DNA from 2 places in the Exiguobacterium sp. Leaf187 genome. Region 2 is predicted to be linked to the other one. Evidence: a T-box and tRNA genes for the amino acid it is inferred to sense, from the RefSeq annotation. Region 2 holds a T-box; the other holds one or more tRNA genes.

Region 1 (15,789 bases), 610 kb from region 2:
CATCGAACGTGATCGCAACCAATGAATTGATCGTCGCGGTCTTCGCCTTGCTCGGTATGGGATTTAGTCTCGTCACCGCGCTTGGTCTGATCCGCTTACCGGATGTCTATACGCGTGCTCACGCTGCATCTAAAAGCGCGACATTAGGTGTCATGTCGATTTTAATCGGCGTCATCATCTATTTCGTCACTGAAGATGGATTCTTCTCCTCTCGTGTCGTTCTCGGCATCCTGTTCGTGCTCATCACAGCACCGATTGGAGGACATCTGATCGCTCGTGCTGCATATTACAGCAATGTTCCGTTGTGGAAATCGTCTGTTCGAGACGACTTGTCCCAGAACAAAGAACATGTGGAACCAAAGAAACGTCAAGATGATGTATAAGTATCGATCTGACAAAACCCTCGCTTCCATTCACGGAAGCGAGGGTTTTTTGATTAGGAACGCTGTAAAGATGAGGCAGCAAACAAGAGTGCCAACTCATCACGATTATCTAGCAATTCTTCTAATGTATGCTGTTCCAGTTCCCGGATAAAAGCTCGAAGCGCTCGTCCGAGCACACCTTTTAGACGGCATCCTGGTTCGATGACACAATGACCGTTGCTTCCAAAACACTCGACGATATCCATCGGTTCCATCTCCCGAACGACTTTCCCGATGTTGATGTCTTTTGGCTCACGAATCAAACGGAGTCCGCCTGACCGACCTCTTGTTGATTCGACATAGCCAAGTTTCGCTAATTGTTGTGTTACCTTCATTAAATGGTTGGATGAGATGCCATAATGCTTGGCAATCTGCGGCATTGGTGTGATAACATCCCGGTGCACCCCGAGATACATCAACACACGTAGTCCATAATCCGTATACTGTGTAATTCTCACGATCCTCACTCCATTCCTTCCCAAAACTGCACTGTTATCGTACCATGAAATACGAAACTGACTACATTGTTTTGTCTCATGATTCGAAATTCTGATAAACCTCTATAGGGTTTACGTATGGAATGAAATATTGGATTTAAAATACGAGTTTTAAAAACAAAAAACTATTCCTCCTTTCCTGTTCGAAAGAAGAAATAGTACTGTTTCGTTTTTACTTTATTTTTTGTACAGCCCTTTCACGACATCATTGAAACGGTCGGCATAGTTCGTAAAAACACCTGTAACACCATAATCAAGCATACGTACCATATCCGCTTTTTCATTGACAGTATACGGGTGAAGTAATAAATCATGCGCGCGAATCGCTGAGACGTTCTCACGTGTCAACGCTTTGAAGGAAGGACCGACACCGACTGCATACTGACGGATTGCAGTCAATCGATCATCCGTCAATGCCTTGACTTCGTTCGCTTCCATCAACTGAATAAGCGGTACATTCGGATCCATGGCTTTGACTTTTTGAAGGCTTGCTTCACTGAACGATTGAATTAAGACTTGACCCGGTTTTACACGATCACTCGATAAACCATAAGCTTTTAAGGTATTCAATAACTTCTCTTCCATACCTGGATAAACCTCTGGCGATTTTGTTTCAATATAATAGTTCGCATGCTTTCCATATGTCGAGAAAATTTCTTCAAGTGTCGGCACTTTTAATCCAGCGTACTCTTTTCGAGCAAGTGAAGGGTTTACTTCATTGAACCAGCTTCCTGCATCAAGCTTCTTGATTTCTTCAAGTGTCTTGTCTTTGACAGCACCCGTCCCATCTGTCGTCCGATCAACCGTTTCATCGTGCATCGCAATCAATTGACCATCTTTTGTCATCTGTAAGTCAATCTCGATGTAATCTGCTTTAAATTTCTTATGTCCCATTTCATAAGCTGGCATCGTATGCTCTGGTGCATACCCTGAAGCTCCGCGGTGAGCGACGTTGATGATTCGATTTGGATCGAGCAATGATTTTCCTTTTGATTGTGCACCGACATCTTCTGTCGGAAAACCTGTACTTAATATCGCGCCTGCAGCCATCGTTAACCCAAATTGTTTCAACATAATTGATTCCCCCTTGAAATATTCTTACAATACCTATCCTAAGTCGTATGTATGAAGCTGATATAGAGAAAATGTAAATGTCATTTCGTGATTTGATGACAAAGTGTTATTACGACATAGAAAAAGACCCGTTCGATCAAACGGGTCTTTTTGAAACTTACGCTTCGAAAATCAATGACTCTGGATCTTCAAGCAAATCTTTGATGTGCTTCAGGAACGTAACGGCTTCTTTTCCATCAACGATTCGGTGGTCGTAGGAGAGTGCGACATACATCATCGGACGGTTTTCCATCCGTTCAGCATCAATCGCGACAGGACGCAAGTTGATTGCATGCATCCCTAGAATCGCGACTTGTGGACCGTTTAAGATCGGTGTCGACATGAGTGAACCGAACGTACCACCATTCGTGATCGTGAACGTACCACCCGTCAAATCAGATAGACCGAGTTTGTTGTCACGCGCTTTGACAGCGAGTTGAATGATATCTTTTTCAATCTCAGCGAAGTTCTTCTTGTCCGCATCACGTACGACAGGAACGACGAGACCGTCCGGTGCTGAGACCGCAATCCCGATATCGTAGAATTTCTTCAGGACGATTTCATCCCCTTGAATCTCAGCATTCAAGTATGGCATCTTCTTCAGTGCTGCGACTGCTGCTTTTGTAAAGAATGACATGAAGCCGAGCTTGACTTCGTTTTCCTTCACAAATTTCTCTTGGCGACGTTTACGTAGTGCCATGACCGCTGACATATCGATCTCATTGAATGTCGTCAACATCGCTGCCGTTTGTTGAACTTCAACGAGTCGGTTCGCAATCGTCTTACGACGGCGTGACATCTTGATTCGCTCTTCCGGTTTCCCAGGAGCGGCTGCAGGTGCTGGTGCCGGTGTAGCGGGTTTCGTAGGAGCCGGTTTTGCTTGCTCACGTGGTGCTACTTCAAACGTCGCGACGTCTTGGACGCGGATGCGACCAAGTGGATCTTGCGTCGCCACTTGCGCTAAATCGATTCCTTTTTCACGAGCCAGTTTACGGGCAGCAGGTGAAGCAATCGGACGATCCGCAACAGATGTACTTTCAGTCGCTGCTGCAGCCACCGGTTGTTCCGCTTTTTCTTCTGCTTTTGGTGTCTCTTTTGGCGTTTCTTGTACTGGTTCTGCCGCAGCCGGTTTTGGAGCCTCGCCACCAGCAGAGATGACAGCAATCGTTTCCCCGACGCGAACTGTATCTCCTTCAGCAGCCATCACTTCCGTCAACGTACCTGCTTCATCTGACGGTACTTCGATGTTGACTTTATCTGTCTCGAGCTCAACGATGGCTTCCCCTTTTTCCACGTGATCACCTGGTTGTTTTAACCAAGACGCCACCGTTCCTTCAGTAATTGATTCGGCAAGTTCTGGTACTTTGATTTCCATCGTATTCTCCCCCTATGACTCGATTCTATCTTAAGTTATGATGTGTGATTTGATACGTGTGATGGTGCTGTTGGAGTAGAAACAGTCGCTGTGAGTGCATCATTGATGATACGTGCCTGCTCTACTTTATGACCTGACGGGTCACCTTCTGCTGTACTAGAACGACGACGACGACCGATGTAACGGACGGTTTGGATGCCGTTCGGTGCGACTGTCTCAAGTCGAGGTTCCATGAAGGACCAAGCCCCCATGTTTTTCGGTTCTTCTTGTACCCAAACCATCTCTTCGACGGCTTCATAGCGCGCGATGACTTCTTGTAAGGCTTTCGCCGGGAACGGATACAACTCCTCGACCCGGACGATTTGTAGCCAATCGAGATTCTCATCTGATTTTGAAACGGCTTCTGCTAGATCGATTGCCATCTTACCAGAACAGAACACAAGACGTTTAACACGATCTGGTGCTTCGCCAAGTCCAGCTTGTTCGATGACACGTTGGAAACTACCTTCCGTCAACTCAGAGACATCGGATGTCGCAAGCGGATGACGCAAGAGACTCTTCGGCGTCATGACGACGAGCGGTCGGACTTCCTCTTTCCCGAGAATCGCTGCTTGTCGGCGCAACAGGTGGAAGTACTGGGCAGCACTTGACACGTTCGCGACCGTCCAGTTTTTCTCACCCGATAACGTCAAGAAACGTTCTAAACGACCACTCGAGTGTTCTGGTCCTTGCCCCTCATAACCATGCGGAAGCAACATGACGAGACCTGACGTTTGTCCCCATTTTGCTCGGCTAGCTGAGATGAACTGGTCGAAGATGACTTGACCTGAGTTCGCAAAGTCCCCATATTGCGCTTCCCATAATACAAGTGTTTCCGGAGCGAAGACGTTATAACCGTATTCAAAACCAAGTACACCTGCTTCAGACAACGGACTGTTGTAGACCGAGAATGATGCAGTTGCCGTTGACAAGGCATGGAGTGGCGAGAAGCCTTCTCCTGTTTTCACATCATGAAGATTAATGTTCCGTTGTGCGAACGTTCCCCGTTCAGAATCTTGACCGCTCAAGCGGATGGGTGTTCCATCTGAGAGAATCGAAGCGAACGCCAATGTTTCGGCATGTCCCCAGTCAATTCCGTTCTTCGTTGAGAACGCATCCGTCCGGCGCTTCAGGACCTTCTCAAGTTTATGGAACACTTGGAAGCCGTCCGGCCACTGTAATAATTCTTCATTGTACGCCGTCAATGTTTCAATCGAGACCCCTGTCTCGATGGTCGGAACGCCTTTAAAGACGACGTCCGGCATGACCCCACCATACTCTTTCTCGACGTTTGGTACTTTTTCACGAGCTGCTTTCATCTGGTCATTGATCGATGTTTCAATCGATTGAATTTCGTCAGCTGTCGCATCCCCGTTCGCGACAAGTGTTTTCCCGTACAAGACACGAATTGGATCATGTTTATGAATCAAATCGTATAAGACCGGGTTCGTATTCATCGGTTCATCCATTTCGTTATGACCAAAACGACGATATCCGATCAAATCAATCATGACATCCTTCTTAAACGTTGCCCGATACTCGCTCGCGAGCAACGCGACAGCGAGACAGCTTTCCGGCTCATCCGCATTGACGTGGAAGACTGGAATCTCATATCCTTTGGCAAGATCACTCGAGTAACGCGTCGAACGGGAGTCCGTCGGCTCCGTCGTGAAGCCGATCGTGTTGTTCGCGATGATATGAATCGTTCCGCCGGTGTTATATCCTTTGAGATTCGCTAAGTTCAATGTTTCAGCCACGATTCCTTGACCTGGGAACGCTGCATCACCGTGGATCAGGATCGCAGCAGCAGCCGCTTGCTCTTGGCGTGGTGCTCCTTTTTGTGAGCGATCATCTTGTGCCGCACGTGTGAAGCCTTCGACGACTGGGTCGACGAACTCAAGGTGCGACGGATTGTTCGCAAGCGTCATCCGCACGTTACGTGTCTCTTGCTCAAGTTTTCGGTTTAAACCGAGGTGATACTTCACGTCGCCCGTCCAACCGTACGTGATCCCAATCGAGCCTTCAGATGGTACGAGGTCGTGGTTTGGTGCATGCTGGAACTCAGCAAAGATCATTTCATACGGCTTCCCGAGTACGTGCGCCAAAACGTTCAACCGTCCACGGTGTGCCATTCCGATATTGATCGTCTCCGACCCGTTCGAGATGAGGTGTCCGACGATTGTGTCGAGCAATGGCACCATCGCGTCAAGTCCTTCAATCGAGAAGCGTTTTTGACCGACGTATGTTTTGTGCAAGTATTTTTCGAAGAGGTCCGTTTCAGCTAAGCGTTTGAACAACTGTTTCTTTTGTTCAGCATCTAGCGTCGCTGTCAAAGCACCTTGCTCGATTTTCTGACGGAGCCATTTCTTTTCATCGAGATCGTCGACATGCTGGAACTCAACTGCGGCTGCTCCCGTGTACTGCGCTTTTAAATGTTCGATGCCTTCAAATGCGTCCTGTACACCAGTTGGTGGTTCAGGACAGACGAGTGAGACTGGCATTTTTCGAAGATCTGCTTCTGTCAATCCGTACTGACTCAATTCGAATAATCCTGTTTCTCGCGGATGGTCCTTCAGCGGATAGATATCCGCCGCAAGATGTCCTTTTGCACGAATTTGTTCCGCTAAACGATTCGCCGCAAGATATTTTTCGAAATCTCCTGTCTCGACTTGCATCGGTACAACTGGTTCCGTCACGGGTGCACCATGCTCTTCGAAATAAGCACGTGTCTCCTCATCAACGGATGTTTTGTCTTCTAAAAAACGCTCGTACAATTCAATGATGTAGCCAAGGTTTGGTCCATAGAATGCTTGTTGATCTTGCTCGTGGCCTGCCATGTACGGTTCCCCCCGTTTCTATATTTCTCCCCACACATCCAGTGGATACTCGATGTGTTTCCAGCCCTCTACCTGTTAGCGCTTTCAAAAGGAATTGCATGAATAAAACGCTGAACGTCATGAGAAGGAATGATCGTGTCATTCTTCCATGAAAGTGCCTTCGTTACTATATTACTACTCTTTTCCTGTGTGTGCATTTCGAATTCCCAAATTCTTGCGCTTAAATGTATAAGTTTTTCTTATGAGCGCTTAGCCAGTTATTTATGATTCGTCAAAAAACCGGCGTATCCGCATTTAGATACGCCGGTTCCATCATAAGACTTTACTAAGGAACGATTGCGTCCGTTCGTGTTGTGGAGAATCAAACAATGCTTGTGGCACGTTCTCTTCGACGATATAGCCACCATCCATGAATAAGACGCGATCTCCAACCTCTCGAGCAAATCCCATCTCATGGGTCACGACGACCATCGTCATGCCTTCAAGGGCAAGCTGTTTCATGACGGCAAGCACGTCACCGACCATTTCCGGGTCAAGCGCTGACGTTGGCTCATCAAACAACATGATTTTCGGATTCATCGCAAGCGCGCGGGCAATAGCGACCCGCTGTTTTTGACCTCCAGATAATTCACCTGGATAATTATCCGCTTTTTCACGTAATCCGACTTTATCGAGTAGTTCAAGTGCCCGCTGTTTCGCCTGTTCTTTATCCGATTTACGCACTTTAATCGGTGCGAGCGTGACGTTTTCTAGCACGGTCTTATGTGGGAAGAGATTAAAATGTTGAAAGACCATCCCGACTTCTTCCCGGACCTTGTTGATATCGACCTTTGGACTCGTAATGTCGAAATCATCGACGATGACCGTACCACCCGTGATCTCTTCCAATCGATTCAAACAGCGTAAAAACGTACTTTTCCCAGATCCCGACGGACCGATGACACAAACGACTTCTTTTTCTGCAATCGAGACGTTGATGTCTTTTAAGACTTCATTCGAACCGAAGGATTTTTTTAAGTTCTTCACTTCAATGATACTCATCGTAATGTAAACCTCCGTTCCAAGAACTTCGCCACTAAGGACAAGAGATAAATGATGACGAAGTACATCAATCCGACGACAGACCAGACGATAAATGGTTCGAACGTCGTCGATTGCTGAACCTGACCTTGTTGCGTCAAGTCAGCGATTCCGATGATCGACAGCAACGATGTATCTTTTAAGCTGATGATCGATTGGTTCGTAATCGTTGGTAACATCCGTCGGAATGCTTGCGGTAAGATGATCTGTACCATCGTTTGACGCCCTGTCATCCCGAGTGAACGCGCAGCTTCTGTTTGTCCTTTATCAATCGACTGGATACCAGCTCGAATGATCTCCGCAAAATAAGCACCGGCATTGATTGCGACCGTCAGTATCCCTGCATACATCCGGTCCATCGATAACCATTCGAGCGAATTGAGTCCAAAATAGATGAAGAATAACTGAACGATGAACGGCGTTCCGCGAATGACATCAATATAGACAATTGCGATCCCGTTTAAGATTTTTGATGGTGATAACCGCATCAATGCGACGACTAAGCCAATCAGAAAGCCGACGATGACCGCGATGATGAAAATATACAATGTGACTTGAAGCCCTTCCAAGAAAAATGGAAATGCGGTTTTGACCACTTCCATTGGCTATCCCACTCCCTTATCGCCTTGCGACTTATTTCAGATACGTGTCAACGATTTTATCGTATTCACCGTTTTCTTTCAGATTCGCAAGCCCTTTGTTGATTTTCTTCATCAGATCCTCGTTCTCACCTTTTAAGACAGCGATTCCGTAGTTGTCCCCGTTGAGACGGTCTCCGACAAGTTTTAATCCAAGGTTTTGTTGTTTGTTTGCATATGAGATGACAGGATAATCTTCAATCAAAGCAGCAGCGTTACCATTCTTCACTTCTTGGAACATCGCTGGACTGTCATTGAACTGTGTGACTGTAAAGCCCAGTTTATCTGCGTTATCCGTTGCATATTTCGCACCCGTCGTTCCCTTTTTGACGGCTACTTTTTTCCCTTTTAAATCGTTGACAGATTTAATACCATTCTCATCTTCTTTGACGACTAGAATAAGACCAGCTTTGAAGTATGGATCCGAGAATGTGACGACTTTCTTCCGTTCTGGCGTAATACTCATACCGGCAATGGCAACGTCCAATTGATTTGCTTGAAGTGCCGGAATGATGCCGCTAAAGTCCATCGCTTCAAATTGAATCTTGAAGTTCTGATCCTTCGCGATTGCTTTCATGAGATCGATGTCGATTCCTTTGTACGTATCCCCGTCTTTATATTCGAATGGTGGATACGTGACGTCAATGCCGACCTTATACGTCTTTCCTTCAGACGACTCTTCTTCTTTCGAACCGATGCTACATGCACCAAGTACGAGAACACAGCTCATCAAGAGCGCTAGCAAGATACTCCCTTTTTTCATGTTTGTTTCCCCTCTCCTATGTGTTAAAGATTGTCTACTTCACTTAGTACTTTCCCTGAAGAGTACCCTCTTTAAAACGTATTTTACCAGAAAAATTCTAAAAAGATAAATATTTCTGAATTTTTATTCGTTGTAATCGTTTTCTATTCAGCAATAAAAAAAGGGCAACCCCCTGCTGGGATTGCCTCCTTCAATCATTTATGCCGCCGAGAGGACTTGAACCTCCACGGTGTTGCCACCACTAGATTCTGAGTCTAGCGCGTCTACCAGTTCCGCCACGACGACGTTGATTTATGATATTAATATAGCGGGTAAAGAACGGAGTTGTCAATCATTTCGCAAGATGTTGCGAACGAACTTCTCGACGACATCATCATACAATGCTGGATCCTCAAAATAGGCCATCGCATGAGCGGCATTTGGAATGACGACGAGCTCTTTTTCCGTTGGACAAGCTTCATACAGCTCATACACCATGTCTGTCGGTACGAATGTATCCGCCCCACCATGGATGAACAAAATCGGTACTTGTGCCTTTTTGACCTGTTTCAGCGCAGATGCTTCACGGAACGTATAACCAGCCTTTAGCTTCGTCAATACGCTCGTCATGCCTAAGAACGGAAAGTGTGGTAGACGGTACATCCGCTTCATCTGATACGCAAGGACTGCATTAACGGACGTATAGGCACAATCAGAAATGATTCCTTTGATTTGTGGTGGGAGTTGTTCGCCACTCGTCATCAATACGGTCGCCCCTCCCATCGATACGCCATGCAGGAATAGTTTCGCCTCCTGTCCGATCCGTTCAATCAGATAGTTCGACCAACTGAGACAATCTTCCCGATCATGCCATCCGAATCCGATGTAGTGACCGTCACTCATTCCGTGTCCACGATTATCGGGCATCATGACATGGAAACCGGCCTGATGGTACAGATAGGCGAATCCGGCTAAATCCGTTCCGACGCCTCCGTACCCGTGCACGAGAATGACGATCCGATCTGACGGAACAGGTGACGGAAGAAAATGCCCGCGTAACGTTAAACCGTCTTTCGCTTCAATCTCGATCCGCTCAAGCGGTTGCTCCTTGATCCATGTCTGACCAGGTTGCATCAATCGGACCATCTCGTCACTTAGATCTCGATTATTCGATAAGAATGGCTTTGGATTCGTAGCGATTGCCATCTCGTAAAAATAATAACTCGCTGCTACTAATCCGGATCCGATGACTCCGATTCCAATTTTTGTTCTGCGACGCATCTGCCCCACTCCTTCTTTCCGTTATAACTCGATCTTCAGTTGAGCAGCATGGTCATCCTCTTCATCCTGCAAGACTTGTTGACGTAATCGCTGTTCTTGTTGCTGACGCCGGTAGGCAAATTCTTGGACGAGCTCTGTACCCGTGAATCCATCTTCTACGAGTTCGCTCAATAAATCTGTTTCTGTCTCGACGACCTCCCCCGGACGTCGCATGACGAGAACATCTCCGACTTGTGCAATCAGCAATTCATCTTCTAGACGAAGTGCATCGTAAAATGGTTCCGGTAACGTCATCCGACGTGTCTCCGGATTGATATGGACGCGTTTATAAACGCCTAATGCTTGAAACTTACGACGTGCCATTGCGTGCTCTCCTTTTTAGTTGAACGTCAGATCGATTCGTGAATCTTTTCCTTGAATACGAACCGTACCCGTCGCTCCATTGATTAACGTCACCTGCGGCGGCTGATGACCGATGTCAAGATCGTATAAGATTGGTAAGCCTGTCTCATCCGCTAGATATTGATACACGTTTAGCCATGTCAGGTCTTCTGTAATCCTTGCAGACGTGCGCCCGAATAAAAAGCCAGCCGCATGGTTGAACCAGCCAGCATACGCCATTTGTCGCAGCGTCCGGTGCACCTCTGCCGAATTCGCTTCAGACACCTCAAAGTACCAGAGTATCGGTTCTCCGTTGATCTCTTCACGCTGGAAACGCTGCACATCTCCATACGGTGTCCCAATCAGATGGCGAATCGTCTCTAGGCACCCACCAAGTATACGTCCGGTCACTTCTGTTCGCTCATCAAGTGCTTTCCATTCCGTCGCTTCCGTTAGCTGAAATAACGAACCTGCTGGACGTTCTTCATCAGTCCACTCGGATTGATAACGATCGGAAGCCCACTGTGTAACGGTTCCTCCAGTTGGCGTCGCAAGTACTCGTCGCCAGGCACTTGTCGTCTCGTCCCATTCTTCACTTCGAAGCTCAACGAAATTCGGACCATGTGCTGTTGCAATTCCCGTCTGAAGCGTCAGACTGAGCAATAGCGTACTGATATCGGAATAGCCAAGCAACCATTTTGTTTGGTAAGTAGCTAGCGTCAACTCAGGTAAAAGATCAATGGCGCGTTCCCCGCCAAATGGCGGGATGACGGCATCAATCGTCTCATCCGTCATCATGCGGTTCAATTCTTCGGCCCGTTGTTTAGCCGGTGCACTCTCAGCATGTTGATGCGACCAAATCGTTTCGCCTAAACGGACGTTCATTTGTCGTGCTTGTACCTGTTCAACTGCTCGTTCGACCCATTCCTGTTGCTGTTCACTTAATCCGGAGGAGGGCGCCGTCACTCCGATCGTTTGACCTGTCCAACCTAAAAATGGATATTTCATGGTGACCCCCTATAATGTCATAGTGTGAAACTATCTTCTCGTCAAAATATGAGTTCATTATACCGTTCTTATGCCGCATTACCAACTTTTATCCTGTTCGAACGTCGTGATACGAACAAAAAACACGATTCCGTACGAGCGACCTGAATGAACAAGTCACCTCGACGAAACCGTGTTTGATTCCTTAGCTTGATGCTGATAGTTCAGCGTATTCCTCTTGCGTGAACGCACGGGAGCGTGTCAAAAAACGTTTCCCTTCGACACCTTCAAGAGAGAACATTCCGCCTCGACCATCCACGACATCAATGATGAGTTGCGTATGTTTCCAGTACTCATATTGATCTTCATGAATATAAAACGGACAACCACCGATCTCTCCCAGTTTTTTATCCTGATCTCCCAGGAATAGATCACCCTGCGCAAAACACATCGGGGAACTGCCATCGCAACAACCACCAGATTGATGAAACATCAACGGACCGTGTTTTTCTCTCAACTGGTCGATTAACTCTAGACAAGCTGCTGTCGCCTGAACACGTTCCACCATTTGCATCCACGTCCTTTCCGACTTAGAAGAAACCGAGTTTATTCGGGTTGTAGCTAACGAGTAGGTTTTTCGTCCGTTGGTAATGGTTGAGCATCATCTTATGGTTTTCACGTCCGATCCCTGACATTTTGTAACCACCAAACGCCGCGTGAGCTGGATATTGGTGATAACAGTTCGTCCAGACGCGTCCTGCTTCGATCGCACGCCCAAACCGATAAGCACGGTTCATATCACGTGTCCAGACTCCGGCACCAAGACCATATAACGTATCATTCGCAATTTCGAGCGCTTCTTCTTCCGTCTTGAATGTCGTAACCGACAAGACCGGTCCGAAAATTTCTTCTTGGAAGATTCGCATCTTGTTATGCCCTTTGAAGATCGTTGGTTGGATGTAATATCCTTCTGCAAGATCCCCTTCAAGCATGTTACGCTCTCCACCGATGAGACACTCTGCGCCTTCCGACTTACCGATTTCAAGATATGAAAGGATTTTCTCCATCTGTTCGTTCGAAGCTTGAGCCCCCATCATGACGTCCGAATCAAGAGGATTTCCGATCTTGATGGCTTTGACACGCTCAAGAACACGTTCCATGAACGGCTCGTAAATTGATTCTTGAATCAAGGCACGCGACGGACACGTACAGACTTCTCCTTGGTTCAACGCGAACATCAGTAATCCTTCGATTGCTTTATCAAAGAAAGCATCGTCTGCCTGCATGATATCCTCAAAGAAGATGTTCGGTGATTTCCCACCGAGTTCGAGTGTGACCGGAATCAAGTTTTGTGATGCGTACTGCATGATCAAACGTCCTGTCGTCGTCTCTCCCGTAAAGGCGATTTTTGCGATTCGTTTGCTTGAAGCGAGCGGTTTTCCTGCCTCGAGACCAAATCCATTGACGATATTCACGACACCAGGTGGCAATAGATCCTCGACAAGTTCCATGAGCACCATGATGCTCGCTGGTGTTTGTTCTGCTGGTTTTAAGACGACACAGTTTCCTGCTGCAAGAGCCGGTGCCAGCTTCCAGACAGCCATCAGGAGCGGGAAGTTCCACGGAATGATTTGACCAACGACGCCAAGTGGCTCATGGAAGTGATACGCTACCGTGTCTTGATCGAGTTCGCCGACCGAACCTTCTTGGGCACGGATGACGCCGGCGAAATAACGGAAGTGATCGATTGCGAGCGGTAGATCGGCGTTGAGTGTCTCACGAACCGCTTTCCCGTTCTCAAGCGTCTCTGCATAAGCGAGCATCTCAAGGTTTTCTTCCATCCGATTCGCGATTTTATTTAAAATGTTTGAGCGTTCCGTTACAGACGTTTTCCCCCATGCTTCTTTTGCCGCGTGTGCTGCATCAAGAGCCAGTTCGATGTCTTCCTTACCGGAACGAGCGACTTGGCACAATACTTTACCAGTGACAGGTGTGACATTATCAAAATATTCTCCCCCGACAGGTGCCGTCCACTTTCCATTGATATAATTTTCATACCGTTCCTTGTACTGTACTTTTGACCCTTGCTTGTTCGGAATGTCATAAATCATGCGTTATTTCCTCCCTCAACTAAAATGGTCAAGCAGTGAGACGGATGCTTGTATGCGCTTACATTTTAATATAGGCTAAAACAGCCCCCTCGATACCATCGTACCAAAATTATATGAAAAGTCAAAAAATTCCGGTAAATATCTGTGATTTTTTTTCGAGAAAAAAACATCTCCATTTTCGGGAGATGTTTTGCCGGTCAAGACCGTGTCGGGTCAATTCCGTCTTCTTGGTCAGACGGTGTGTCGGAACTACCGAAATCACTTACTTTCGAGAATCCATCCGTATCACCGTCGATGTCTTTCCCGCGGGCTGTAACAGATGGATCCAGTACATCTTCTTCACTTGGTCGCGAATTCGGATCGTTCTCGTTTTGTTCTGCTTCTTCTTTTGCATGCTCGATACATAATAGCGTTTCCGGAATGATATCAAGACGTTCAATCTCAATCTCTTTTCCACAGACCTTACAAATGCCATACGTTCCGTCCTCGATCGCTTTTAGGGCACGATCCACATCAGAGAGCATATCCTCTTGCATGTCTGTGATCGCTTGATCGCGTTCCCGCAAGAACAATTCATCGCCGGAATCGGCAGGATGATTATCGTAACTCGACAATTCACCTTCATCGTAATCCGTATCGCGTTGTTCGATGTTTGATGTCGTCTTTTCTTTTTCCTTTAATAATCGTTGCTTGAATTCTTCCGTCTGTTGTTTAGATAACATGATTGTTCGACTCCCCTTCGTTAGAACCTCTGTTAAGAATGTAGCCTATTCGAAGAAGAGTTAAACCATCACGAACACTTATAAGAACGAATTGATCCATGAAGATCACAGATAACCGTCATGCATTCATTCCCATCGTTAAAACAAATCTGATGTGATCGTCCGTTCTTGGATGTCGTGATGTCATCGATCCACAGTTGCGAAGCATCTGCCGAAGACAGCATCGCGATTTTGTCACGAATCATGAATAAATCAAACGGTAACAGATTCAAGGATTGAATCGTTAACCCATTTTTACGGAAGAGTGGATCAAGCTGGTATTGCGAAAGACTATATAAAGACTTTTCCGTCCCACCAATCAGTAGTTGAATCGAATGTGACGGTTCATGACTGTCGATTCGTTCCTTATGCAGGATGATTCGTCCTCGAACACCAGACTCATTGAATATTCGTTGCGTATCCTCTTGTGACAGGCGTGGGCCACCTTCCTTGACCTTTAAGACGATGTGGGCGAATTCCGCAAAATCCGGTTTTCCGATCTCAAGCGCTGGGATATGACGGACTTCTTCTCGTTCAATGATTTCAATCAAGTCACGCTCTACTTTGACACTGACCGTATCTGTTGAAAAGACACGGACGTCGATCACAAATTGATCAAGTACCGCATTTACTTCGATCGTATACGTCAAATCAAGATTTTTTTCTTGTTCAACCAACAAACGATTCAAGATGAGTTGATGCAATAAATGGACTGGTGTACGTGAAGAAAACTGACTCGAATAAATCAAATGTTTTGGTCCGGTTCCTTTTGTTGCTTTTGGTCGTGCTCCGTTTAATCTATATACGTTCACTTTATAATTCAACATATAATCACCTTCTCTTACCTGAAAAATCGGAATAGAGATGTTCCGTTCATATAGCGTACAATGTATTTTAATCGCTAAATATTCGTTTTCGAATATTCCAAATTGAATATACAAATTGTAATCAAATTGTGATAGAAGATTTGCAAAAACTGATTATTTCGATGACGATGCGCTACATGTTATTTGAAATACAAAACCACCCTTCACGTGACGTGAAGGGTGGTGCGCACACTTATTCTCAAGCAATCGAATTGACTTGTTGTTGCATCGCTTCATAATGTTCGATGATTCGAGATCCAAGTGGATCCGTTGCTGACAGTTTTAGATATGCGTTTAACGCATCTTCAATTCCATGTTTCGTGATATATGCATTTAATTCAGAAGATTCTGAATCATTTGGATCGAAATAGGTCAGTGCTGCTGCGATCCCGCGCGCTAATCCATCTGCTTCAATCCCGCGCTCCATCAATTCCTTCGCTGGTTTGACGAGTCGGTCACTTGGACTCAGTTTACGAATCGGTGAACGAGCGACACGAATGATTTCATCATGAATTTGCGGGTTTTCAAAGCGTTTCATATTCTTTTGGATATACGCACTATGGTCGACGGGGTTAAAGCCGTACTTTTCAAGTAACAACCACCCTGTTTCGTAAAGTGCTGTCTGGACACCACGACGGATGCGTGGATCCGTTAGACTT
Region 2 (15,789 bases):
GCGGTCTTCTTGACATTGATTGGATTGATTCTGTTAGCAGGCGTCGTATTCCTTCGTGCCATTCCTAAAATCACATCATGAGCATCATCTGTAAGACAGCGGACATTAGATTCGCTGTCTTTTTTTTACATCATTAATGCGCTAATTATAAAACAAATCATTATTAATATGGAATATTTCGGCAAAGAAACGGGTACTTTCTAATCAAGAACTTGAAAAGAAAGTTCATGTGAACGTTGCTTCTTTTTGACTGGAGGTGCACGAATGGAAAGGTGTCAATTCATCACAGATGCCGCAACTTGGACGACACACGTACAGCAACAGCCTCTTGATATCTTCTACAGTCACCAATACGTCACGCTTAACGCTAGACCGTCTGAGCAAGCGGTGTTATTCCGTTATGAAGGTCATGCAGGAACACTGTTCTATCCCTTTTTAAAGCGTCGGATTTTTGATACGCCTTATTCAGATCTCATCACGCCGTATGGCTACGGCGGACCGGAAATCGTCGGTCGCTTAACCGCATCTGAAATGCAGCATGCACGTCTATCGTTTGAAAGGTGGGCGGAGCAAGAATCGATCGTCTCGGAAATGATTCGCTTTAATCCGTTGACGGGCAATGAACGACTCATGCGTGACTGGACGGAAGCTTCTTTCATCCGTCATACGACGAGCATTGATTTGCGCCCCTCACTAGAAGAAATCATGCAGACGTTCCATAAGAAAACGAGAAGTATGATTCGTAAATCGCTCGCTTCACCGTTAACCGTTAGAACAGGAACACGAGACGATTTATCTGTTTTTTTGGCGTTGTATCATGAAACGATGGACCGGAAGAATGCTTCGGCTCATTACTATTTTACGGCGAGTTATTTTGAGCAATTATTTGAAGCGAATCCACTCTGTGAGCCATTGTTACTGATTGCGGAAATCGACGGAGAACCTGTTGGTGGATACTTCGTATTGCTCGGAAAAGAATATGCCCACGGTCATTTGATTGGTTGTAAGCGGGACGAAGCGAAGATGTTCCCGAATCAACGACTTGAGTACGAAGCGATTCTTCAGGCGAAAGAACGCGGTCTCGTCGAACAACATCTCGGAGGTGGATATCAAGAACGAGATAGTCTCTTTGAGAGTAAATGTCGTTACACCGGGTACCGTTTATTTGAGTATCATCAAGGAAAATCGATTCTTCAACCAGCCATATACGATCAGTTGTGTACACGATACGGGTCAGATGCTAATTCGGATTATTTTCCGGCTTACCGACAAACCAGTGTCCAAATGGCGACAAGTTAAACAGTAACTAAATGAAGAAGGTGAAACGACTACATCGTGTAGTCGTTTTTTTGATATGCTGAAATCATGATAGATCAATTGAGGGGGATGTGTCTTGAAAAAACGAGGTCTTATTTTTGATATGGATGGGGTCATCTTAGATAGTGAAATCCGCTACTTTGAGGTCCACCAGCAGATGTTCAAAACGTTATCGATTCCGCTCGATCCGGTTCAGTATGCGACATTCATGGGGAAAACAGGAGATGAGATGTGGGAAGAACTTGTCGCGCAACACGAGCTCCGAGAAACAGCGAGTGCTTTACTTGAGGAAGAACATCGCTTGTTTCAAATTCATGCAAAACCAGAGGCGTGTGGTTTAAAAGAGGGAGTCAAACAAGTCATCGAACAAGCGACGTCTCTTGGTTACGATATCGGGATCGCTTCTTCGAGTTCGCTTCAAAAAATCGAACGCGTCATCCGTCATTACGAGCTTCCAATCACGCATTACGTCAGTGGGGAAGAAGTCGTGCGTTCGAAGCCGGATCCCGCGATTTTTCGACTTGCGGCATCACGAATCGGGCACGCACCTGAGAATTGTCTCGTCATTGAAGACGCTGCAAACGGGATGATCGGCGCAAAAGCAGCAGGTATGGAAGTGATTGCGCTTCTTGATGACCGGATGCCAGCGCAACGCTTAGAACAAGCAGATCATATTGCGCGATCGCATGCGGAAATCGAGGAAATTTTACGGAAGCGTTGACGCTTGAGGAAGAAACAGATTACACTAGGAAAAGATAGTCAAATGCAGGGAACTGAAGTAGTAGGGGAAAGGTGCCGTCAAGAGAGCTGGTGGAAGGTGCGAACCAGTCGGTAACAACCGTGAACTCGTCAGGGAGCACGATTCGTGAAGTCGTAGTAGCGAATCCGGTCCTTCACACCGTTATCTGTGAATCAAGCGGTCTGTCATAGACAGACAACGTGGGTGGTACCGCGGAAGCCAAACCGGTCTTTCGTCCCTATTCCTAGGGGCGGAGGACCGGTTTTTTTTAGATTAGAGGAGGAAAAGACATGCCGTACAATCATCGCGAAATTGAACCAAAATGGCAGGCGCGTTGGGATCAAGACAACGCCTTCGTCACGACAGAAGATCCAGAAAAAGAAGGGTTTTATGCCCTTGATATGTTCCCGTATCCGTCAGGTGCCGGACTCCACGTTGGACACCCGGAAGGCTACACAGCAACGGACATCCTCGCACGGATGAAACGGATGCAAGGATACAACGTCTTGCACCCAATGGGTTGGGATGCATTCGGGTTACCAGCAGAACAATACGCCCTCGATACAGGGAATGACCCACGTGAATTCACAGCGAAAAACATCGAGACGTTCAAGCGTCAGTTGAAAGAACTTGGATTCTCCTATGACTGGGATCGTGAAATCAACACGACGGATCCGAAGTACTACAAATGGACACAGTGGATCTTTACGAAGTTGTATGAAAAAGGACTTGCGTTCGTGGACGAAGTCGCGGTCAACTGGTGCCCGGCACTTGGAACCGTTCTTGCGAATGAAGAAGTCATCGACGGATTATCTGAACGCGGAAATCATCCGGTCGTGCGTGTTCCGATGCGTCAGTGGGTCTTGAAAATCACGGAATATGCGGATCGTCTTCTTGAAGATCTCGATGACCTCGATTGGCCGGATTCTGTTAAAGAGATGCAACGGAACTGGATCGGGAAATCAGAAGGTGCTGAGATCGATTTCACGATTGATGGACATAAAAAACAAGTCACGGTCTTTACGACACGTCCGGACACAATCTTTGGTGCGACGTACCTCGTGCTTGCGCCGGAGCATCCATTCGTAGCTGACATCACGACAGCGGATCACAAGGAAGCCGTCGATACGTACATTTCGCAAGTCCAAACGAAGTCAGACCTCGAACGGACGGATTTAGCGAAGGAAAAAACAGGCGTCTTCACGGGTGCTTTCGCCGTCAATCCAATCTCAGGTGATCGTCTTCCGATCTGGATCGCTGATTATGTCCTTGCTTCTTATGGAACGGGTGCAATCATGGCAGTTCCAGGACACGATGAGCGCGACCATGAATTCGCGAAACAATTCGACTTGCCAATCGTTGAGGTCGTCGCGGGTGGAAACGTCGATGAAGCAGCCTATACAGGAGAGGGCGAACACGTCAACTCGCATATGCTTGATGGTCTTGGAAAACAAGAAGCAATCGAGACGATGATTGCTGAACTCGAAACGAATCAAGTCGGACGCAAGAAAATCACGTATCGTCTCCGCGACTGGTTGTTCAGTCGTCAACGGTATTGGGGTGAGCCAATCCCAGTCGTTCATATGGAAGATGGTTCGATGAAGACGCTTAGCCAAGAGGAATTACCGCTCGAACTTCCAATCATTCCGGAGATCAAGCCGTCTGGTACAGGCGAATCACCACTTGCGCTTGCGGAAGACTGGTTGGATTATACGGATCCTGAAACAGGAATGAAAGGGCGTCGCGAGACGAATACGATGCCACAATGGGGCGGAAGCTGCTGGTATTATCTTCGTTTCATCGATCCGCACAATGAAGAGGCGATCGCGGATCCAGAAAAATTAAAATACTGGCTTCCAGTCGATATTTACATCGGTGGTGCGGAACACGCCGTTCTCCACTTATTGTATGCACGCTTCTGGCATAAAGTCTTGTATGATGCAGGCGTCGTGCCAACAAAAGAACCATTCCAGAAGTTATACAACCAAGGGATGATTCTTGGAGAGAACAACGAGAAAATGTCGAAATCACGCGGTAACGTCATCAATCCGGATGAAATCGTTAAATCGCATGGTGCGGATACGTTACGCTTGTATGAAATGTTCATGGGTCCACTCGATGCATCAGTTGCCTGGTCTGAGAACGGACTTGACGGTGCGCGTCGTTTCCTCGATCGTGTCTGGCGCTTGTTCGAACGGACAGCAGACATTCAAGATGTCGCAGAAGTCGATGCTGACTTCGAACGGACATACCACCAGACGGTCAAGAAGGTTACGGAAGACTTCGCGAACATCCAGTTCAACACCGGAATTTCGCAACTCATGGTCTTCGTCAACGAAGCAAACAAACAGCCGGTGCTTCCGCGTCACTTCCTTCGTGGGTTCATCCAATTGTTAACACCAGTTGCACCGCACCTTGGTGAGGAACTCTGGGAACAACTTGGATTTGAAGAGACATTGACGTATGCGACATGGCCAACATTCGATGAATCGAAACTCGTCAGCGATACAATGGAATTCGTCATTCAAGTGAACGGAAAAGTTCGCTCGAAAATCGAAATCAACATCGACGCGACAAAAGAAGAAATCGAGGCACTTGCCTTTGCCGACGAAAAGACACAAGAATGGATCGGCGACAAGACGGTTCGAAAAGTCATCGTCGTACCGAAAAAATTAATCAACATCGTAGCAAATTAAGCCATAGCCCCTTTCATTCGTTTGACGCGAATGGAGGGGGTTTCTTCATTTCCGTCGCAAGTCCGCTTTTTTTTTGAACGTCCTTCTGCTACACTGAATCAGAAACCGAGAAAGAAAGGCGATTACCATCAATGAAACGATCTTATATAGTCTATACAACGATTTTTGCCGTCGTTTCGGGTTTGATTCTTTGTGTACTGCTCGTCTTCTCAAAACCAGAGACGATGTCGCGTATTCAGGAAACGTTCGCGAAAATCGAGACGCAATCGAAGCATCAGGCAGCTGTCAAACAGGTGCCGACGAAAACGCCTTCAGCTATTCCGAATCCGGAAGAACCATTAATTAAGAATGTCCAGCAGATGTTATATGATGATTCCATCGGGTCGTACCTCGTCGTCACAGACGATTATCGTTTCTTTGAAATTAGTGGAACAGGTGAGAGGATCAATGCCTCCTTCCAATTAGAAGAAGGGAAATTACTTCTTTCTGGCCTCGATGGCATGACACTCGTTGACGGAGAGACCGTCGCTTTATTGACATCGAATCAGATTCTCGTGACAATCACGCGAAAAGATGGTGTCTGGAGCGAAGAAAAACGTGAAAAAGTACAGGGGACGACGATTCGAGACAGTTTCCATGGGCTTGGATATGATGCGAAGAAAAAGGAATTCTATACGATCAATCATATCCGTGCAATCGGACGTGTGGAATTGACTCGTTTCGCCATGAAAGAGGATAAAATTAAGATTGATCCAGATGCGTCGGAAAAGAAAAAACGGGCTTTAAAGAAAAAGCAAAAGCCGCCGTATTTATCGATCGTAGAACGAAGTAAAATTGAACCGGCGAATGGGATGCGAAGTGATGCGAAGAAAGTATTCGAATCCGACTTCCGACCAATTGGTCTTGCGGAACGACAAGGACGCATCTACACACTTGATTCAGAAGCACTCTATCTCTATTCGATTGATCAGAAAGATCAGACGATCACGGGAGAGACGGCAAGTCCGAAGGTCTATGGTTCAAAAGGGATTTTCGTACAGGATAATGAATTGTTTGCCTTAGTCGAGACAGATAAGTTTTCGAGCCGATCGTTCACACCGATTGACTGATGCATAAAAAGAAAAGACCCGATTCTTCTGATTAACACAGACGAATCGGGTCTTGTTCATATTAAGAGACAGTGTCACGTGCCATTTCTGCGGCGTGGCTACCGGCGCAATGACCCGTCACGAACGCGGCTGTAATGTTGTATCCACCCGTATAGCCGTGAATATCAAGAATTTCACCAGCGAAGAATAATCGTTCGGCTTTTTTTGACATCATTGTTTTTGGATCAATCTCTTTGATCGAGACGCCGCCACCCGTGACGAAGGCTTTATCGAAATCGAGCGTTCCCGTTGCTCTGAGTGGGAATCGTTTCAATTGTTGGAGGAAGTCCGTCCAGTCTTGTTTCTTCACTTGTGTACAGACTTCATCGCCAAAGCCGATTTGAGCAAATAGGAGTTCAAGCAACCGTTCTGGTACGAAACCACGAAGAGCATTGCGGACTGTTTTCTTCGGATTTGCGGCAAGCGCAGCTTGGAAACGTTCCGTTAAGGCACCGAGGGATTCGTCCGGGAAGAGATCAATCGATAGATGAACAATCGTTTCTTTCGAACGTTTGCGTTCTTTGATCGTATATTGGCTACACCGTAAAGCAATCGGACCACTTAAACCGAAGTGTGTGAACAGTAGATCACCTGTATGTGTTTTGATCGCCTTATCTTTTTTACCGTGGACCGTTAGAGCGACGTCACGCAGCGACAGCCCTTGTAATGTTTTTTCGTGAATGAACGTATCACCTAACAGAATCGGAACTTCCGTTGGGAAGAGTTCCGTGATCGTGTGACCCGCTTTTTCAGCCCACGGATAGCCGTCACCCGTTGAACCGGTATGCGGAACAGATTGACCACCGACCGCGACGATACAACTTTTCGCTTCAAGACGCATGCCATTCTCTAATATGACAGCTGCAAAAGCACCGTCTGGATGGAAATCGAGCGTAGCGACTTGCGCATCCGTTTGAATCTCGGCACCATGCGCGCGGATTTGATCAATCAATACACGAACGACATCCGCTGCCTTATCTGAGACAGGGAACATCCGACCGTTGTCCTCTTCTTTAAGTGCGACGCCAAATCCTTCGAAGAGTTCGATGATCGATTCATTGTTGAATTGAGAGAAGGCGCTATATAAGAAACGTCCGTTTCCCGGAATCGACTGGACGAGCTCGTCGAGTGGTTTTCGATTCGTGACGTTACAGCGTCCGCCGCCAGAGATTGCGAGCTTCCGTCCTAATTTATTCCCTTTATCGAGCAGGAGTGTTCGAGCTCCAGCTTGTAAGGAGGCGAGCGTTGCCATCAAGCCGCTCGGTCCGCCCCCGATTACGATTACATCGTACATATGGTCACCTCATTCATAGAATTCTGCTTGTTTCACTTTAGCAGAAGTTGCGACTGTAAACAAACCGTCTCTTTCAATTCCAGAAAGACAGCGGTATAATGATTTGCAATTGTGTACGAGAGAACTTGTATAATGAGACAGTCATGATTAGAGTGTCGAGTTTAAAAATTAGAAAGCGTGAGGGATGTTACCATGTCCACAGTCAACAATAAACAGTCCACTTCTCCCGGTAATGCGGGATTCGTTCGTGGGACGATGCTCCTATCCGGTGCGTCACTGATTTCCCGCGCACTAGGTTTGATCTACCTCTTTCCATTCCAGTTCATGGTCGGTGCTACAGGTATTATGTTTTATACGTATGCCTATAACTATTATGCGATCATGATCGGACTCGCGACAGCAGGGATTCCTGTCGCCGTCTCGAAATTCGTCGCCAAATACAATGCATTAGGAGAGTATGATACGAGTGAAAGATTATATCGGTCTGGTCTGAAAATCATGTCCTTGACCGGGATTGTTTCCTTCCTTGCTTTATTCTTTCTCGCACCGTATTTAGCACACCGGGCCATTCCAGGTGGTGACGTTGATTCAGCAGCATACGTTGATGCTGTCACGATGACGATTCGTGGCGTGAGTTTCGCTTTACTCTTGATTCCACCGATGAGTATGACCCGAGGTTATTTCCAAGGGTATCAATCGATGGGACCGACCGCGATTTCGCAAATCTTGGAACAAATCGTCCGGATCATCTTCTTGCTTGCAGGAGTCAGCATCGCGATTTATTTGTTTGATTCAGGTGCAGCATTTGCCGCAACGATTGCAACATTCAGCGCTTTCATTGGCGCAATTGGTAGTGTTGCGGTTCTGATCTATTATTTCCGCAAACGTGCGAGTGGCTTACAGGAACTTCGTGCTACTCAAACCGTCCGTTCGCCGGATCGCCCGTTAACGGATTTGTATAAGGAATTATTGACGTATGCGATTCCAATCGTCATGGTCGGTCTTTCGACACCCCTTTATCAAGTCATCGACCAGAATACGATGAATGCCGCCTTACAAAGTATCGGTTACACGCTCGAAGCGGCCGGAAACGCGACTGCCTATCTGATTGCGGATAGTCATAAGATCGTCTTGATTCCGGTGTCGGTCGCAACAGGATTGTCGTTATCTGCAACTCCACTGTTAACAGCGTCCTTCACGCAAGGAGATATGCGGAAAGTACGGGCTCAAATCTCACAGATTTATCAACTTGTTTTCTTTGTGACGATTCCGGCAGTCGTCGGGATGATTCTCCTCAGTGAAGAAACGTTCCATGTGTTATTCCCAAAAGATCAAGCGGCGTGGGTCTATCTGTTAAGTTATGCGCCGAGTGCGTTGTTCCTTGCCTTGTATTCTGTAACGGCAGCAGTCCTTCAAGGGATTAACCGTCAGTACTTCACGATCATTGCAACTCTTGCAGGATTACTTGCGAAGTATCTCTTGAATGCACCGTTGATTCATTTGACAGGTGATGGAACAGGTGCTGGATATGCGACGATCATCGGCTATCTCGTTGCGACGGGATTAATGTTCCTCCGGATCACACAAACGGTGAAGTTCCCATTCAGTACCGTCTTGCGCCGGACATCATTGATTTTAATCATTAGTGCATTGATGGGAGCAGGTGTTGCACTCGTGAAGTGGGGAATGGTGTCCTTCTTACCAGAGACGACATGGGCATCTCTGTTGATCCTGATCATTGGTGCGGCAGTTGGAATCGTGATTTTCGCTGGACTTTCGATTTGGAGTGGTTTAGCAGAGGTCATATTAGGGCGTAAATTTTCATTGAAACGAGGACGAAATCATGCGTCTAGATAAATTGTTATCCAACATGGGGGCAGGCTCCCGAAAAGAAGTAAAACTTTTGCTCAAGGCAGGGGCAATTCAAGTCGATGGTGAGATCGTTCGTGATCCGAAACAACATGTCGATGTCGAGTCACAACAGGTTCTGATGTACGGCGAACCGGTCACGTATCAAAAATACATCTACTTGATGATGAATAAACCACCGGGTGTCATTAGTGCGACGGAGGATAAACGAGATGAGACCGTCATCGATCTGTTGTTTGAAGACGTGACGTATTTCAAACCGTTTCCGGTCGGACGACTTGATAAGGATACAGAAGGTTTGTTGTTACTGACAAACGATGGAGCGTTCAATCATGCCTTGATGTCTCCGAAAAAACACGTTGAAAAAACGTATTACGCGGAAGTGACAGGTGTATTGACGCAAGAAGACGTCGAGGCAATTGCGGCAGGCGTCACCTTAGAAGACGGTTATCAGGCAAAGCCAGGAAAACTCGTCATCTTATCGACGACAGAAACAGATTCAACGCTTGAATTGACGATCACGGAAGGGAAGTTCCATCAAGTCAAACGGATGATGCTTGCCCTAGGTAAAGAGGTCACGTTCTTGAAACGGCGCTCGATTGGTCGTTTAGAGCTTGATTCGGCACTTGCACTCGGGGACTACCGTGAACTGACACAAGAGGAATTGTCGTTATTTGATTGGCAACCTGAATAAGCAAAGCAAAAAGGCGGTGGAGTGAATGTACATTCCATCGCCTTTTATTGTGGGATTTAATTATTGATTACGTAGTGCTTCTGCGATCGGATAAGGACCGCTGAGTACTTCGAATACACGAGATTGTGTCGGATGATCAATCAAGTGAACGAACAGCGCTGCCACATCGTCACGAGACACCTTACGATCTTCGTATGAATCAAAATGCTCTTTCGTTTCAACAGTACCTGTTGGGTCATCGTAGCTGAGCGGACCAGGACGGACGATTGTATAGTCGAGTCCACTTTCTTTGAGGTGAGCGTCTGCTGCTGCTTTCGATTCAAGATACACTTTTAGTTCGCCTTTCGGTTCTTCCGTACCGACTGAACTGAGCATTAGGAAACGATCGATCCCGTTGGCTTTTGCTGCATCGATGACTTTGATCGCACCTTCCTGATCGACGGCGCGTGTCAATTCGTCCGATGCGCCACCAGCACCCGCTGCAAAGATGACGACGTCCGCGTTACTGATGACGCCACTGACATCCTTCGTCAAATCCCCAAGTCTGACTTCAGATGCGCCGAGTGCAATCAAATCGTTGATTTGATTTTCTTCCCGTACGACCGCGATCGCTTGGTGATCTCCTTGTTTAGCGATCAATTCGACCATCTTGCGTCCTGTCGTTCCGTTTGCTCCAATGATTAAAATATTCATTCTCATCATCTCCTTCTCCCAATAGCTATACCCCACGTTTTAAAAAAGATAACAAAAAAAGACGCGAAGAATCGCGTCATCGAAAGATATACATAGTGAAACAGTGGATCAACCCGCTTGCTTTTGTTTCTTACTCGACGTCCATGTACCGCGTCGAGGGCTCACAATGAGATTGTTGTATTCAAGCACGTTCAAATCCCGCTGGACGGTCCTTGAAGTGATGCCAAACTCTTCAACCAACTCTGCTGTCGTAGTAGCTCCGTTCTCTTGGATGTAGAGATAGATCGATTTAATCCGGGTCAACATACGGTCTGTAGAATCTTTCATTGGTATAACCACTCCCCCAATGGATAGAATAGTGTTCTAAAGCTTCGGGTGACAAAAGACAATGCAATATCCAGTTGTTTCGCCTTTAGTATAACGTTTTGATATTAAAATGCAAGTAATTTAACCGAACGTTTTCATAAAAAATATATTCAAATGGTTTGTAAAGTCGATAATTTAGGTTTTATTTTAGATTAATGTTCGTCATTTCAATAAATAAAAAAGAAAACAGAATTTGGATGTTCGTATCTGAACGAATATTCGCTATACTAGGAAGGTGTATAGGAAACGAATCCAAAACCCGTAATGAAGGAGCGAAATCAGATGGTGAATTGGAAAGAGGAAGTACTCGCACGTCGCGAGGACTTATTAGAAGATTTAAAAGAATTATTACGGATTCCGAGTGTACTCGACGAATCCACGATCGAAGAGGGCGCGCCGTTTGGTCATGAAGTCAAACGTGCCCTCGATTGGATGCTCGCGACAGGGGAACGCGATGGGTTCACGACAAAAAATGTCGATGGGTATGCAGGACATTTGGAATATGGTCAAGGGGAAGAGTTACTCGGTATTCTTTGTCACTTAGACGTCGTACCAGCTGGTGGCGATCACTGGACATACGGTCCATTCAACCCGACGCTTGTAGATGGAAAACTGTATGCACGTGGAGCAATCGATGATAAAGGACCGACGATGGCAGCTTATTACGCTTTTAAAATCGTCAAAGAACTTGGCTTACCACTCTCGAAGCGCATCCGTCTGATTGCAGGAGGGGATGAGGAGAGTGAATGGCGTTGTGTCAATCATTACTTCAAACATGAAGAGATGCCCACACTTGGTTTTGCACCAGATGCCGACTTCCCGATCATCAATGCGGAAAAAGGACTCTATGATGGGTTATTGATTCAAGGGAAACCAGCGCAAGCATCTGATACAGGCTACCATCTCGTTCGTTTTGAAGGTGGCGAACGTCCGAACATGGTTCCAGGTCATGCCCAAGCGCTTCTTCGTGTCGTCGAAGTAGGAACGCTTGAGACGGATTTCCATGCTTATCTTGAAGAACAAGGTTTGACGGGAACAGTCAAGCAAGAAACGGAAGGTCTCATACTTGATGTCAATGGTGTCGCAGCCCATGCGATGGAGCCGGACAATGGTAAAAATGCTGCTTTACATTTGGCACGTTTCCTCAATACGCTTCACTTGGATTATAACGGTCGTCGTTACATTCAACTCGTGACGCATATGTTCCGGGATTCTCGCGGTGTAGCGATGGGTGTCGCTGCTTCAGACGAGACAGGTGACTTAACGATCAATGGCGGTGTATTCCGTTACGCCGAAGAGCAAGGAACGGCATCAATCAATATCCGTTACCCGTATACAGCAGACTTCACGGAACGTTTGCAAATCATCAAGGAAGCCGCGGCAGGATATGGTTTTGAATTGCAGACGCGGACGCACATGACACCGCACCATGTTGATCCAAACCATGAATTGATCAAGACGCTAAGTGCCGTTTATGAGCGCCATACGAACCAATCAGCTGATCTGATAGCAATTGGTGGCGGCACATATGCGCGTTCATTGACGGCGGGAGTTGCTTTTGGTCCAGTCTTCCCGGGTGGTCCTGAAGTTGCCCACCAAGTCGATGAATATGTTGATTTTGATGAACTATTGCTTGCTGTCGCAATCTATGCAGAAGCGATTTATGAGCTCGCAAAATAATGATTGATGATCCCCGCATCGTAAAGATGGGGGGATTGCTTCTTGAAAGGAAGTTCCGTGTGAAAAATCTTCAAACCTATCATTTCCAAGCCTTATATTTCTTTATTTTCTTTGGACAAGGAGCACTCATTCCGTATCTCGCGCTTTATTTCTCAAACGACGCGTTCGGACTGTCTGCTTCAGAGATTGGAACAATCGTTGCGATTGGACCGATTCTCTCCATTTTCCTACAACCTGTTTGGGGAATCGCGGCGGACCGACTCGGAAAACCGAAACGACTCTTGCTCGTCGCGATGCTTGCTGCCGGTATTTTTACACTCAGTTACTTACTGACGTCTGCTTATCTACTTTTATTATTGATTTCTTGCGTTTGGGCGTTGTTCCAGTGCGCGCATATTCCGCTCGTGGATACATTAGCGATCGAGTACACGCGAAAGCGTAAAGTGGATTACGGCGCTTTACGTCTTTTCGGCTCAGCAGGGTTCGCTTTAGCTGTTTTCATTCTTGGGCAAATCACTGAGGGTGGCGGACTAAATCTGATTTTTTATTCAACCGGTGCAGCATGGGTTCTCGGTTTCCTTGTGCTGATCGGCATTGAAGAGACGGGCAGCGTCCATGTTTCACATCAGCAACCCGTACCGTTAAAACAGCTCTTTTCGAATCGACGCTTCCTGTTGTTCCTAGCAGGGGGGAGTTTGATCTTCGGACCCATCTTCGCCAACAATTATTACTTTGGCAGCTACGTCACGATTCGTGGTGAGACGACGGCACTCGTCGGAACATTATTCTTTGTCGCCGTTCTGTGCGAAATTCCGTTCATGCGCATCGCCTCGCGTCTGTTATTACGATTCGGAGCGATTCCGGTTCTTGTATTCGTTTCCTTGTTGTCGGCTGCGCGGACGGCGATGATTGCTTTAGAACTTCCAATCGTCATGCTGTGGGTATTATCTGCGATGCAAGGAATGATCGTTGGTCTGTTGATCCCTGTCGCCTTAGATTATGTGCGATCTCTCGTTCCAGAGACGATGGTCGCAACAGCCGTCAGTACATATATGGCGACGACGACGGGACTCGCGACAGCGTTGTTTAATCTGATGAGTGGTTTTGTACTCGAGGAGAGTACAATCTATACCGTCTTTTGGGTATATACAAGTAGTAGTATCCTAGGCGCGATTCTGTATGGTATCAGTGGTCGTATGAAGGAGTGAGCGCGACGATGAGACAAGAACGACACTTTTTCATTGCTTTGCCGATCCCTTCTAAAGATTTGGCAAATCTTGCTGAACGGTTATCGCTACCTGAGTACTTTCGTAACGTCTATACGTTAGAAGAGTATCATCTAACACTTCGTTTTTTCGGTCCATTGGAGGAAAAAGAACAGCAGTCGTGGAAACAGCAGTTACAGCAGATCGCGCGTACGATGGAACCGTTCGTGCTACGATTCGATCGTTTGATCACGTTCGGTCGGGATGAACGACCACGCGTCGTAGGATTTGGAACGGAATCGGAAGAATTGTTTCAATTAGTGGAACAGATTGATCCGAATTCGACCAGACCATTCGTTCCGCATGTCACGATCGCGAAAAAGTGGCGCGCTGAGGCAGCCGAATGGAAGACGAGTCCGATCCGATCAATAGAGTGGACTGTTCGTGAACTCGTTCTATTTGAAGTACGACCAGAGGTTTCACCGCGATATGAGCCGGTTTATCGGATTCATCTAGGTGAAGAGGAATGAGGTGATCCCCATCGCAATTTTGATGAAACTATATGACTTAGATAGTCGATTTGAAAAAAATCCGCTAGAGATGACGAAACGATTTGTTGAACACCAGGCACTTGATTATACGAACGTTTATCGCAAATGGGAGACAGGAGAATTGTTTCCAGGGGAGACGCTTATCCGTCCGAAGAAGTGGTGGCAAGTGATGAAAAAAAGTGAAGTCATTCAACTTCCGGGTAAACAATTATCTCGAAGAGCGTTTGATAAATGGTACAAAAAACGTCTCGAGTTACAAAAACTCTTGAACGTCGCTGGCGGAGCAGGGGAGGAGGACATTTGGCGGATTCCATTAAAACGTCATTTAGACTTCTATCAGATGTTGCATCTACTAAATGAACAATATGCGATGTTTTATCGGGCGGTCATTCACTATCAAGTCGGAGAAGTCGAGTTGAGTCCATTTGTCGTCGGTCCGTCCGCGATCTATATCATGGAATGGCTCGATGGTGAAGAGAGTATTTATCATATTCGACGAGATAAGTTGTGGCGGGAACAACCGTTCAAAGCATCTGTGAAACAGATTTTGAACCCGAATATCAGTTTAAAACGAACGGAAGACATTTTGCATACGATTCTTGGACGAGATTACGATTTACCGATCGAACGGGTCATCTTAGCTCCAAGTGGTTATTTTGATAAGATTCCAAAAGAAACGACGACGACGTATGTCAATAAAGTGGATTTTCCTAAATGGTTGAATCGTATGAATGGGAATGCGACTCATACAAAAGCTGCTCAAATGCGTGTGTGTGAAAAAATCCTAAAGGAAACCGTATCGATTCCGTTTCAAATGGCGATCCAAAGTGAGGAACAGTCACGCATTCAAGAGTAAGGGAGGGAGCGACGGCATTGTCGTTGCGAAAGAGATGACAAACCAAGAAGTAGCGATACCAGTGATCCGGGCGGAGTTCTCATCGTTCCAAAGCATCCGAGTCGAGGTCGAAGGCAATCCGTCAATCCACTGGTCGCTTGAATGTGATGGACAATCACTTGCGATCCAGCAAGTCGAAACACACCGTGAGGAACAACTGGTGATTTATGAATTGACGGTTCTGGAACCGGTCGAGCTCGAATGCCGATATGAGGTGTTCGGAGCAGGGAGGTCGATTCGCGTCGTTCCTGACCGGTTAGTCCGGACGGAAGCGTTCGAGCGCAAGTACCGTTACGAAGGGAAGCTCGGTGTCTGGGAAGAAAAGGGTACATTTCACTTTGCTGTTTGGTCACCGGTCGCAGAACGGATCATGTGTGTCGTGTACGATCAAGATGAACGGTTGCTCGGAAAGTACGAAATGGAGCGACACGAGCAAGGTGCTTATCATCTTCAACTGGAACAAGATATCGCAGAGTGCTGGTATCGGTATGAAGTGACGACATACCTTGGCACAAAAGAGGTCGTTGATCCGTACGCTAGTGCGATATCGGAGAATGGTCGATACGGTGTCATCGTTGACGTCGAACGGACGATGACCAAGTGGTTCCCGAAGCGTGTCGCGCGTCCTCTGTTCGTCAAACC

Evidence for each region. The T-box of region 2 lies ahead of leuS (leucine--tRNA ligase). A T-box ahead of a tRNA ligase gene usually reads a tRNA of that ligase, here a tRNA-Leu.
Region 1: it has a tRNA-Leu gene. The T-box ahead of leuS (leucine--tRNA ligase) is inferred to sense a tRNA for this amino acid. The anticodon was not compared.

What each region holds. Positions count from the first base shown of each region.
Region 1 is NZ_LMPR01000009.1:756,238-772,026, forward strand. It holds gene ASF99_RS08220 (Na(+)/H(+) antiporter subunit F1) at 1-25, shown strand, start outside; gene mnhG (monovalent cation/H(+) antiporter subunit G) at 9-383, shown strand; gene ASF99_RS08230 (Rrf2 family transcriptional regulator) at 437-880, opposite strand; gene ASF99_RS08235 (glycerophosphodiester phosphodiesterase) at 1,097-1,993, opposite strand; gene odhB (2-oxoglutarate dehydrogenase complex dihydrolipoyllysine-residue succinyltransferase) at 2,151-3,407, opposite strand; gene ASF99_RS08245 (2-oxoglutarate dehydrogenase E1 component) at 3,443-6,283, opposite strand; gene ASF99_RS08250 (amino acid ABC transporter ATP-binding protein) at 6,596-7,324, opposite strand; gene ASF99_RS08255 (amino acid ABC transporter permease) at 7,321-7,965, opposite strand; gene ASF99_RS08260 (transporter substrate-binding domain-containing protein) at 7,997-8,764, opposite strand; tRNA gene ASF99_RS08265 (tRNA-Leu) at 8,966-9,049, opposite strand; gene ASF99_RS08270 (alpha/beta hydrolase) at 9,092-10,024, opposite strand; gene ASF99_RS08275 (hypothetical protein) at 10,046-10,387, opposite strand; gene ASF99_RS08280 (S66 family peptidase) at 10,403-11,413, opposite strand; gene ASF99_RS08285 (DUF779 domain-containing protein) at 11,598-11,960, opposite strand; gene adh (aldehyde dehydrogenase) at 11,983-13,503, opposite strand; gene ASF99_RS08295 (TraR/DksA C4-type zinc finger protein) at 13,701-14,225, opposite strand; gene ASF99_RS08300 (hypothetical protein) at 14,294-15,091, opposite strand; gene ASF99_RS08305 (mannitol-1-phosphate 5-dehydrogenase) at 15,330-15,789, opposite strand, start outside.
Region 2 is NZ_LMPR01000009.1:1,367,808-1,383,596, reverse strand. It holds gene ASF99_RS11405 (MDR family MFS transporter) at 1-81, shown strand, start outside; gene ASF99_RS11400 (GNAT family N-acetyltransferase) at 265-1,299, shown strand; gene ASF99_RS11395 (HAD family hydrolase) at 1,394-2,038, shown strand; T-box leader at 2,077-2,299, shown strand; gene leuS (leucine--tRNA ligase) at 2,347-4,752, shown strand; gene ASF99_RS11385 (hypothetical protein) at 4,884-5,861, shown strand; gene ASF99_RS11380 (NAD(P)/FAD-dependent oxidoreductase) at 5,923-7,194, opposite strand; gene ASF99_RS11375 (putative polysaccharide biosynthesis protein) at 7,387-9,051, shown strand; gene ASF99_RS11370 (pseudouridine synthase) at 9,038-9,757, shown strand; gene ASF99_RS11365 (SDR family oxidoreductase) at 9,818-10,450, opposite strand; gene ASF99_RS11360 (DeoR family transcriptional regulator) at 10,559-10,777, opposite strand; gene pepV (dipeptidase PepV) at 11,099-12,496, shown strand; gene ASF99_RS11350 (MFS transporter) at 12,556-13,704, shown strand; gene thpR (RNA 2',3'-cyclic phosphodiesterase) at 13,713-14,231, shown strand; gene ASF99_RS11340 (hypothetical protein) at 14,233-15,108, shown strand; gene pulA (type I pullulanase) at 15,080-15,789, shown strand, end outside.